Regions from separate parts of the Streptomyces sp. URMC 127 genome, predicted to be linked through region 1. Evidence: riboswitches for the same ligand, from Rfam matches in the RefSeq annotation. Region 1 holds a riboswitch; the other holds the start of a gene.
The links. Region 1 has a riboswitch for thiamine pyrophosphate ahead of thiO (glycine oxidase ThiO). Riboswitches for the same ligand answer to the same signal wherever they lie in the genome.
Positions count from the first base shown of each region.

Region 2: another riboswitch for thiamine pyrophosphate. It lies ahead of ACSNOH_RS05795 (thiamine ABC transporter substrate-binding protein); the one in region 1 lies ahead of thiO (glycine oxidase ThiO).

Region 1 covers NZ_JBPQTW010000256.1:397-5,980, forward strand. Annotated here, with positions in the region: gene ACSNOH_RS30960 (Rv2175c family DNA-binding protein) at 1-95, opposite strand, end outside; gene ACSNOH_RS30965 (NAD(P)/FAD-dependent oxidoreductase) at 198-1,367, opposite strand; TPP riboswitch at 1,623-1,734, shown strand; gene thiO (glycine oxidase ThiO) at 1,733-2,926, shown strand; gene thiS (sulfur carrier protein ThiS) at 2,962-3,162, shown strand; gene ACSNOH_RS30980 (thiazole synthase) at 3,172-3,972, shown strand; gene pknB (Stk1 family PASTA domain-containing Ser/Thr kinase) at 4,092-5,584, shown strand, end outside.
Region 2 covers NZ_JBPQTW010000014.1:35,546-41,129, forward strand. Annotated here, with positions in the region: gene ACSNOH_RS05790 (ABC transporter permease) at 1-18, opposite strand, end outside; gene ACSNOH_RS05795 (thiamine ABC transporter substrate-binding protein) at 96-1,196, opposite strand; TPP riboswitch at 1,192-1,299, opposite strand; gene rlmN (23S rRNA (adenine(2503)-C(2))-methyltransferase RlmN) at 1,436-2,545, opposite strand; gene ACSNOH_RS05805 (phosphatidate cytidylyltransferase) at 2,711-3,814, opposite strand; gene frr (ribosome recycling factor) at 3,814-4,371, opposite strand; gene pyrH (UMP kinase) at 4,539-5,318, opposite strand; gene tsf (translation elongation factor Ts) at 5,481-5,584, opposite strand, start outside.

The DNA.
Region 1 (5,584 bases):
ACGCGCGTCACCTCCACGCCGAGCTTCTCGGCGACGTCGGGGAGGTTGAGCCAGGCGGGAACAAGCGCGTCGATCTTTGCGTCAATCTCGGTCACGGGACAAGCCTGCCATCTGCCGCTGACAGCCGGTAGCCGGGTTGACCCGACCCGGGCGCGTCACGGTGCCGCGGCCCCCGCCGGAGCCCCGCCCCGCTCCGCTCAGAGCGCCGCGGACTTCAGCGGCACGGACGCGTCGGCGGCCTTCGCCCGGTCGAGGGCGGCGCCCTTCTCGATGAGCTTGCGGCCCTGCGCCAGGTCCCGGGGCCGGCCGACGGCCAGCAGGGCGACGAGGACCCCCTCGCGCAGCCAGCACACGCTCCAGGCGGCGCTCGCGGGGTCGCCACGCCACAGCAGTTCGTCGGCGCCGGAGTGGTGGCCCGCGTACTGCACGAACCGCCCGAACTGCTCGGACCAGAAGTACGGGACCGGGTCGTAGACCGGGCCCTCCTCGGTGCCGAGCACGATGTTCGCGGCGACGGTCCGCGGCCCCTGCATGGCGTTGTCCCAGTGGTGGACGAGCAGCCGCTCGCCGTAGCGCGCGGACGGGAACGACGCGCAGTCGCCCACCGCGTAGACCCCGGGCAGCGAGGCGCGCAGCCGCTCGTCGGCGACGACGGCGCGGTCCGCGCCGAGCTCGATGCCGGAGCCCTCCAGCCAGCCGGTCGCGGGCCGCGCGCCGATCCCGACGACGACGGCCCCGGCCGGCAGCCGGGTGCCGTCGGTCAGCACGACCGCGCCGGGCTCCACGCTGCCCACCCGTGCGCCGAGCATCAGCCGGGCGCCGCTCTCGGCGTACCAGGGGGCCATGCGCTCGGCGACCTCGGCGGGCACGGCGCCGGCCAGCACGCGGTCCGCGGCCTCGACCACGGTCACCTCGCAGCCCGCCTCCCGGGCGGCCGTCGCGACCTCGGCGCCGATCCAGCCCGCGCCGACGGCGACGACGTCGTGCCGGCGGGCCAGCACCGGCCGCAGCCGCACGGCGTCGTCGAGGGTGCGCAGCAGGTGGACGTCCGGCAGGCCCTCGCTGCCGGGCAGCCGGACCGGCTCGGCGCCGGTGGCGATGACGAGGATGTCGTACGGGACGGGCCCGGCCGCGGTGTCCAGCAGGCGCTCGGCGGCGCGCAGGCCCGTGGCCTCGCGCCCGAGCTGCAGGTCTATCCCGAGCGAGGCGAAGTCCACCTCGAACGCGGAGCCCTCGGCCTTGCCCAGCAGCACGGCCTTGGAGAGCGGCGGCCTGTCGTACGGGGGGTGCGGCTCGGCGCCCAGCACGGTGACGGTGCCGGCCCAGCCGTACTCGCGCAGGGCGACGGCGGTCTGCACGCCGGCCATTCCGGCGCCCACGATGACAACGCTCCGCTCACTGGCGGCAAGTGGTTCTTCCCGGTGCTCGCTCACCTGATCACTGTAGGGCGACGGCCGGTCCGTACCGGGGGCAGGTCCCCCGGCGGGTCCGGGGAGGAGCACCCCGCCGCAACGGCGATCAGCCACGGCGGCGAGGGTCCGGCGGAATGCGCGGGCTCCGCTGCGCCGCCGGGTCGACAGGCCCTCGCGGGGCGCTCCCGGCGCGTACTAGGGTGGCCGGTACAACGCACTCGCGGGAGCCCGGACGACCGGGCTGAGAGGGAGGCTGACCGGCCTCCGACCGTACGAACCTGATCCGGGTCATGCCGGCGAAGGGAGGGGCTGGACGCCTCATGGACGCGTCTACGACCACACCGGGCCGCACTCCGGCCGTGCCCGCCTGCGACGTCCTCGTCGTGGGCGGCGGGCTGATCGGCCTCGTCACCGCCTGGCGCGCGGCGCAGCGCGGCCTGCGCACCGCGGTCGCCGACCCCGCGCCCGGCGGCGGCGCGGCGCGGGTCGCCGCCGGGATGCTGGCGGCGGTGACCGAGCTGCACTACGGCGAGGAGCCGCTGCTCGCCCTCAACCTGGCCTCCGCGCGCCGCTATCCGGACTTCACGGCCGAGCTGGAGGAGGCGAGCGGCGTCGCCACCGGCTACCGCGCGTGCGGCACGCTGGCCGTCGCCCTCGACGCCGACGACCGGGAGCACCTGCGCGAGCTGCACGCCCTGCAGCAGCGCTGCGGCCTGGACGCGCAGTGGCTCACGGGCCGCGAGTGCCGCCGCCTGGAGCCGATGCTCGCGCCGGGCGTGCGCGGGGGGCTGCGTGTCGACGGGGACCACCAGACCGATCCCCGCAGGCTCGCGCGGGCGCTGCTCACGGCCTGCGAACGGGCCGGGGTCGCCTTCCACCGCGCCGAAGCCGTACGGCTGCTGCTCTCCGGCGACCGGGCCGCGGGCGCGGAGCTCGCCGGCGGGCGCCGCGTCCCCGCCGGGCAGGTGGTGCTCGCCGCGGGCAGCCGCAGCGGCACCCTCGCGGGCGTCCCCGCGGACGTCCTGCCGCCGGTGCGGCCCGTCAAGGGCCAGGTGCTGCGGCTGCGCGTCCCGGACGCGTACGCGCCCTTCCTCTCCCGTACGGTGCGGGCGGTCGTCCGCGGCGGCCCGGTCTACCTGGTGCCGCGCGAGAACGGCGAGCTGGTCCTGGGCGCGACCACCGAGGAGCTCGGCTGGGACACCACGGTCACCGCCGGCGGTGTCTACGAACTCCTGCGCGACGCCCACGAGCTGGTGCCCGGCATCACCGAACTGCCCCTCGTGGAGACCTCCGCCGGGCTGCGCCCCGGCTCCCCCGACAACGCTCCCCTGCTCGGCCCGACCGCCCTGCCCGGCCTGCACACAGCGACCGGCCACCACCGCAACGGCGTCCTGCTCGCCCCGCTGACCGGCGACGTCATGGCCGAGGCGCTGACCACGGGGCGCCTCCCCGAGGAGGCCCGCCCCTTCTCCCCCCGACGCTTCTCGAACGCGCTCCAGGAGCTGCCCGCATGAACCCCACCGACCCCACCGACACGCCCGAGGCTCACATGGGCATCAGCGTCAACGGCGAGCACCGCGAGGTGCCCCACGGCCTGACCCTCGACAGCCTGGTGGCGAGCATGACCACCGCGCCCGGCGGCGTGGCCGCCGCCGTCAACGAGGCCGTCGTGCCGCGCGGCCAGTGGCCCGCCACGCGGCTCGGCGCCGGCGACCGCGTCGAGGTCCTCACCGCAGTGCAGGGAGGCTGATCAGCCCTGATGGCCGACGACCTGCTCACCATCGCCGACACCTCCTTCAGCTCCCGGCTGATCATGGGCACCGGCGGGGCGCCCAGCCTCGACGTGATGGAGCGCGCGCTCCTCGCCTCCGGCACCGAGCTGACCACCGTGGCGATGCGCCGCCTCGACGCGAGCGTCCGGGGCTCCGTGCTGTCCGTCCTGGAGAAGCACTCCATCCGGGTGCTGCCGAACACCGCCGGCTGCTACACGGCCGGCGAGGCCGTCCTCACGGCCCGGCTGGCGCGCGAGGCGCTCGGCACGGACTGGGTCAAGCTGGAGGTGATCGCCGACGAGCGCACGCTCCTGCCCGACCCGGTCGAGCTGCTCGACGCCGCGGAGATCCTCGTGGACGACGGCTTCACCGTGCTGCCGTACACCAACGACGACCCGGTCCTCGCCCGCAAGCTGGAGGACGCCGGCTGCGCGGCGATCATGCCGCTGGGGTCGCCCATCGGCTCCGGCCTCGGCATCCGAAACCCGCACAACTTCCAGCTGATCACCGAGCGGGCCGGGGTCCCCGTGATCCTCGACGCGGGCGCCGGCACGGCCTCCGACGCGGCGCTGGCCATGGAGCTGGGCTGCGCGGCGGTCATGCTCGCCTCGGCGGTGACGCGCGCCCAGGAGCCGGTGCTGATGGCCGAGGCGATGCGGCACGCGGTCGAGGCGGGGCGGCTGGCGTACCGGGCGGGGCGGATACCGAAGCGGCACTTCGCCGAGGCGTCGTCTCCTGCGGAGGGCTTGGCCCGTCTCGATCCGGAACGTCCGGAGTTCGCTCAGTAGCAGGGGCTCCGCCCCTGACCCCTTTGTCCTCAAACGCCGGACGGGCTTAATTTTCGCTGAGCCCGTCCCATGGTTCTTGCCGGGTCAGGGCTCCGTCCGCGCCCTTTTAGACTCGTCGCGTGGATACGACGCTAGGGGACCCGTTGGTCGGGCAGGTGCTCGACGGCCGCTACCGGGTCGAGGCCCGCATCGCCGTGGGCGGCATGGCCACGGTCTACCGCGCCCTCGACACCCGGCTCGACCGGGTGCTCGCGGTCAAGGTGATGCACCCCGGCCTCGCCTCGGACACCGCGTTCGTGGAGCGCTTCATCCGCGAGGCCAAGGCCGTCGCGCGCCTCGACCACCCGAACGTGGTGGGCGTCTACGACCAGGGCACCGACGGCCCGTACGTCTATCTGGCGATGGAGTACGTACCGGGGTGCACGCTGCGCGACGTGCTGCGCGAGCGCGGGGCCCTGCAGCCCCGCGCCGCCCTCGACATCCTGGAGCCGGTGCTGGCCGCGCTGGGCGCGGCCCACCTGGCGGGGCTCGTGCACCGCGACATGAAGCCCGAGAACGTTCTCATCGGCGACGACGGCCGCGTGAAGGTCGCCGACTTCGGGCTCGTACGGGCCGTGGACACGAACACCACCGCATCCACCGGATCCGTCCTCGGCACGGTGTCCTACCTGGCCCCCGAGCAGCTGGAGCACGGCACCGCCGATCCGCGCGTGGACGTCTACGCGTGCGGCGTCGTCCTCTACGAGATGCTGACGGGCGCCAAGCCGCACACCGGCAGCACCCCGGCCCAGGTCCTCTACCAGCACCTGCACGCGGACGTCCCGCCGCCGTCGGCGGCCGTGCCGGGGCTGGCCGCCGGGCTGGACGGGCTCGTCGCCGAGGCGGCGTCCCGCGACCCGCAGCTGCGCCCGGCCGACGCGGTCGCGCTGCTCGGCCTGGCCCGCACGGTGCGCGAGGGGCTGAGCGACGAGGAGCTGGACGCGCAGCCGCCGCAGGCCCTCCCCGGCGCCGCCGCCGGCCGGCGCGCGGCCGGTCCCGAGGACCGGACGAGCGTGCTGCCCAGGCCCGCGGCCCGGCCGCTGCCCGCGGAGGACGGCGAGCAGCACCTGAACCGGACGACGCGCCTGGACGCCCCGCCCGCGCCCCCGGTGCCGCCGGCACCCCCCGCGGGCCCGCGCGGCCGGTTCGCGCGGCTGCCGCGGCGCGGGGTCGTGGCCGTGGTCGCCGCCCTGCTGGCCGTTCTGGTCGGCACCGGCGTCTGGTACATCAACGCGGGCCAGTTCACGACCGTCCCCGCCGTCCTGGACATGACCCGCGAGAAGGCGGAGCGGACGCTGGACGGCGCGGGGCTCGGGGTGCGCACGAAGGAGGACTTCAGCGACACCGTCGAGCGCGGCCACGTCATCGCCGCCGACCCGGCGCCCGGCAAGCGCATCCGCAACACCGGCAAGGTGACGATCACCGTGTCGCGCGGCCCGGCCCGGGCCGAGGTGCCCAACGTCGCCGGCATGCCCTTCGACGAGGCGAAGAAGAAGATCGAGGGCGCGGGGCTGACCGTCGGCGAGGTCGGCAAGCAGTTCAGCACCGAGACCCCGCAGGGCTCCGTGCTGGC
Region 2 (5,584 bases), on a different contig from region 1:
GGCCAGCGGCAGGGCCATGAGGCCCAGTCGCACCGCCGTCCGCCGTGCCGAGCCGTCCGCGCCCCGTGCGGGGCCCCGTGCCGCGGTTCCGGGCCCTACTTCAGGACGAGCGAGGACCATGCCTTGACCCACTGGTCACGGTTCTTGGCGATCTTGTCAGGGGCCAGGGTGCCGGGCTCGTTCACCTGCGCGCCGTACTTGGTGAACAGCTCGGGCAGCTTGGCGTCCTGGTTGGCGGGCTTGACGAACATCTGCAGCGGCATGTCCTCCTGGAACGTACGGCTCAGGAGGAAGTCGATCAGGGCCTTGCCGCCCTCGGGGTTCTTCGCGCCCTTCAGCAGCCCGGCGAACTCGGTCTGCTGGAAGCAGGTGCCCGTGGCGACGCCGGTCGGCGCCTCGGCGGGCTGCGGCTTCACGCCCATGACCTCGGCCGGCGGGCTGGAGGCGTAGGAGACGACGAGGGGCTTGTCCCCCTTGGCCTTCTTTCCGCCCGCGGAGCCGGAGAAGCGCTCGTTGTAGGCCTGCTCCCAGCCGTCCACGACCTCGACGCCGTTGGCCTTGAGCTTCTTCCAGTAGTCCTGCCAGCCGTCGTCGCCGTACTTGGCGGCCGTGGCGAGCTGGAAGGCGAGACCCGGGGAGGAGGTGGCGACGTTCTCGGTGACGAGCAGGTTCTTGTACTCGGGCTTGATCAGGTCGTCGAGGGTCTGCGGCGGGGCCAGCTTGTGGTCGGCGAAGTAGGCGCGGTCGTAGTTGACGCAGATGTCGCCGGTGTCGACGGGCGTGACCCGGTGCTCGCCCGCGTCGGCCTGGAGCTTCCGCGGGACCCGGTCCAGGCCCTTGGCCTGGTACGGGGCGAAGATGCCGTTGTCGAGCGCCCGGGAGAGGAGCGTGTTGTCGACGCCGAAGAAGACGTCGCCCTGCGGGTGGCTCTTGGACAGGATGGCCTGGTTCACGGCCTGGCCCGCGTCGCCGCCCTTGAGGACGTTGACCTTGTAGCCGGTCTGCCGGGTGAACTGTTTCAGCACCTCGTCGGATGCGGCGAAGGAGTTGTGCGAGACCAGGGTGACGGTCTTGTCCTTGCCGCCGGAAGCTCCCGAGCCGCCGGAGTCGTCCGAGCCGCCGCATGCGGCCAGGGCCGGGAAGGCGAGCGCGGCGAGAGCTGCCGTGCCGACGGCACGCCGCAGGTTGGTGTTCATGGTTGAGCTGACTCCCTACGCCGGTATGACCCGGATCAGGTCCGAGGGTCTGCGGGCTGTGCCGCACTCTCAGCGCCCCGTGGGCGCTCCCCTGTCGGATTGTTCATTTGTGCGAGGGCACCGTATCAGTGCCCTCTCCATCGATCGGCGGCCGACCTGCGGCGGCCTCATGCCGGGCGCCTCGTGCGGCGCGCCTCATGCCGGCGCCTCATGCGGGCCGCCTCATGCCGCGCTCGTGCTCAGCGCTCCGTGGCGGCCAGCTGGCCGCAGGCGCCGTCGATCTCCTGGCCGCGGGTGTCCCGGACGGTCACGGGGACGCCGTGCGCGGCGATCGCCGCGACGAAGGCGCGCTCGTCCTCGGGCCGGGACGCCGTCCACTTCGACCCCGGAGTGGGGTTGAGCGGGATGAGGTTGACGTGCACGCGCTTGCCCTTGAGGAGCCGGCCGAGGAGGTCGCCGCGCCATGCCTGGTCGTTGATGTCCCGGATCAGGGCGTACTCGATGGAGATCCGGCGGCCGGACTTCTCCGCGTACTCCCACGCCGCGTCGAGGACCTCGCGGACCTTCCAGCGGGTGTTGACCGGCACCAGGGTGTCGCGCAGCTCGTCGTCCGGCGCGTGCAGGGAGACCGCCAGGCGGCACTTGAAGCCCTCGTCGGCGAAGCGCAGCATGGCGGGGACCAGGCCGACGGTGGAGACGGTGATACCGCGCTGGGAGAGCCCCAGGCCGTCCGGCTCGGGGTCCGTGAGGCGGCGGATGGCGCCGACGACCCGCTTGTAGTTGGCCAGCGGCTCGCCCATCCCCATGAAGACGATGTTGGACAGCCGCGCGGGGCCGCCGGGGACCTCGCCGTCGCGCAGGGCCCGCATGCCGTCCACGATCTGGTGCACGATCTCGGCGGTCGACAGGTTCCGGTCGAGCCCGGCCTGGCCCGTGGCACAGAACGGGCAGTTCATGCCGCAGCCGGCCTGCGAGCTGATGCACATGGTGACCCGGTCGGGGTAGCGCATGAGCACGGACTCCACCAGCTTGCCGTCGTGCAGGCGCCAGAGGGTCTTGCGGGTGGTGTCGTCGTCGCAGGAAATGTGACGCACGACGCTCATCAGTTCCGGCAGCAGCTCGGTGGCGAGCTTCTCGCGCGAGGCCGCCGGGATGTCGGTCCACGCGGCGGGGTCGTGCGCGTAGCGGGCGAAGTAGTGCTGTGAGAGCTGCTTGGCGCGGAACGGCTTCTCGCCGATCGCGGCGACGGCCTCGCGGCGCTCGGCCGGCGAGAGGTCGGCGAGGTGGCGCGGCGGCAGCTTGGCCCCGCGGGGGGCGACGAACGTCAGTTCTCCAGGCGCGGGGGCCATGAGTAAAGACTCCTCATTGACGACGGCGGATGACCTCCGCAATCGCGGAGCCGGCGGCAGGACGGTGCCGGAAACCCGGAGACCTCACAGGCACCCCCGCGGGCTGCGGGGCCGGAAAAGGGCCCGCCGCACAGCGACGAGCCCTTCCAGGGTACCCGGCCCGGTTCAGCCCGAGCCGACGAAGACGACCATGAGGAGCCAGACGACGGGCGCGGTCGGCAGGAGCGAGTCCAGCCGGTCCATGATGCCGCCGTGCCCCGGCAGCAGCGCGCCCATGTCCTTGATGCCGAGGTCCCGCTTGATCATCGACTCGCCGAGATCGCCGAGGGTGGCGCTGACCGCGACGGCCAGGCCGAGCAGCAGCCCCTCCCACCACACTCCGTCGTCGATCAGGAACTGCATGCACAGCGCACCGGCGACCATCGCGAAGGCGACCGCCCCGGCCAGCCCCTCGCGCGTCTTGCCCGGACTGATGCGCGGGGCCAGCTTGCGCTTGCCGAACTTCCAGCCCACCGCGTACGCGCCCGTGTCGCTGACCACCGTCAGGATCAGGAACGTGAGCACGCGCCACGCGCCGTCCCCGGCCGCCAGCATGAGGGCCACGAACGTGGCCAGAAAGGGCACGTAGAAGGCCGCGAAGATGCCGGCCGTGACGTCCTTCAGGTAGTCGTCCGGCGACTCCGTCATGCGCCACACGAGGACCGCCAGGGCGGTGAAGGCCACGGCCACCCACGCGCCCTCGGCGCCGCTGGCGTAGCCGGCGATGACCATGGCCGCCCCGCCGACCGCGAGGGGCACCAGCGGGGCGCGGATCGCCTTGCGCTCCGCGAGGCGGGACGTCAGCTCCCAGAGCCCGACCACGACGGCGATCACGATCACGCCGAGGAAGACGGGCTTGTAGATGAACAGGGAGGCGAGGATGACCGCGCCGAGGCCGACGCCGACCCCTATCGCCGCCCGCAGATCACGGCCGGCGCTCTTCTTCCCCGCCTTCGGCGACTCGGGCGAGGCAGGCACCGGGGCAGGGTCCTGGGGCCGGATGTCGGGCTCCTGTTCGTCGCGGAACAGGGGGCCGCGGAGATGGGCGGCCCCCTGGTCACGGTCGTCCTGGTCTCCGCCTGAGGAGGGCACGATGGGCATGGGCCGAGTCTGCGCCGCGATGCCCGCCTCGTGCACAGGACCCGCCGACGGGGCCGCAGAGGACGGCCCCCGGTCGGTGGACCCCCGGTATCCGGCGCTCGGCGGGGCCCCCCAGGATGTCTCGTTCATCAGACCTCGAGGAGCTCGGCTTCCTTGTGCTTGAGCAGCTCGTCCACCTGCGCCACGTACTTCGCGGTGGTGTCGTCGAGCTCCTTCTCCGCGCGGCGGACCTCGTCCTCGCCGGTCTCCTTGTCCTTGACCAGCTTGTCGAGGAGGTCCTTGGCCTTGCGGCGCACGGAGCGGATCGAGACCCTGGCGTCCTCGGCCTTGGTCTTCGCGACCTTGACGAACTCCCGGCGGCGCTGCTCCGTGAGCTCCGGGAAGGTCACCCTGATGATGTTGCCGTCGTTGCTCGGGTTGACGCCGAGGTCGGAGTCGCGGATCGCCTGCTCGATGTTGCGGAGCGCGCTCTTGTCGAAGGGCGTCACCACCGCCATGCGCGGCTCCGGCACCGAGAAGGACGCCAGCTGGTTGATCGGCGTCAGCGCACCGTAGTACTCCGCCACGATCTTGTTGAACATCGCCGGGTGCGCACGCCCGGTGCGGATCGCCGCGAAGTCCTCCTTGGCGACCACAACGGCCTTGTCCATCTTCTCCTCGGCCTCGAGGAGGATCTCTTCGATCACCACTTGCTCCTGGTGTTATCAGTAAGCAGAGCCTCGCCCCTGCGCGCGTCTTCTCCTGCACGGTGTCCGACCGGCAGGCAGTTGTCCATCCCCGTGCCGAGGTCTTCCCCCGGCACGGAGTTGCCGTCCGTAGCGGCTCCGGCCCCTACGAACGGCGTTGCGGGTCGTCAGTCCCGCGTGCTCTGGTCGCTCACGAGCGTGCCGATCTTCTCACCCTTGACCGCACGCCCGATGTTGCCCTCGGCGAGCAGCTCGAAGACCAGGATCGGCAGCTTGTTGTCCATGCACAGGCTGATGGCGGTGGCGTCGGCGACCTTCAGGCCCCGTGCGAGCACCTCGCTGTATTCGAGGGCGTCGAACTTCACCGCGGCGGGGTTCTTCTTCGGGTCGGAGTCGTAGACCCCGTCGACGCCGTTCTTGCCCATGAGGATCGCCTCGGCGTGGATCTCCAGGGCGCGCTGGGCGGCGGTGGTGTCGGTGGAGAAGTAGGGCATGCCCATGCCCGCGCCGAAGATCACGACGCGGCCCTTCTCCAGGTGGCGCACGGCGCGCAGCGGGATGAACGGCTCCGCGACCTGCCCCATGGTGATACCGGTCTGGACGCGGGTCTCGATGCCTTCCTTGACCAGGAAATCCTGGAGGGCGAGGGAGTTCATCACGGTGCCGAGCATGCCCATGTAGTCCGAGCGGGCCCGGTCCATGCCGCGCTGCTGGAGCTCGGCGCCACGGAAGAAGTTGCCGCCGCCGATGACGACGGCGATCTCGTAGCCCTCGCGGACCACGGCCGCGATCTCCCGGGCGATGGCGTGCACGACATCGGGGTCGACGCCGAGACCGCCCCCGCCGGCGAACGCCTCGCCGGAGAGTTTGAGCAGGAACCGGCGGCGTGAGCCGTGGTCAGCACTGGTGTCGTCGGCGGCCTGCCGGGCGTCCGCACCCTGATTCATTGGAGCTCTCCTCGTGCACATACGAAGAAGGCCATTGCCGGATGGGTCCTTTCGGTTCCCTGTGCGGCAATGGCCTCCTCGTCACATCAGCGGCCGACCGGTGAGGGATCGGCTGCGTACGACCCTAGCGGGTCGCAGGTCAATCGCTGCCCTGCTGACGGCTCAGGCGCCGACGCGGATGCGCGCGAAGCGCTTCAGCGTGACACCGGCCTCGTCCAGGACCTTCTGGACGGTCTTCTTGTTGTCCTTGGCGAACGCCTGGTCCA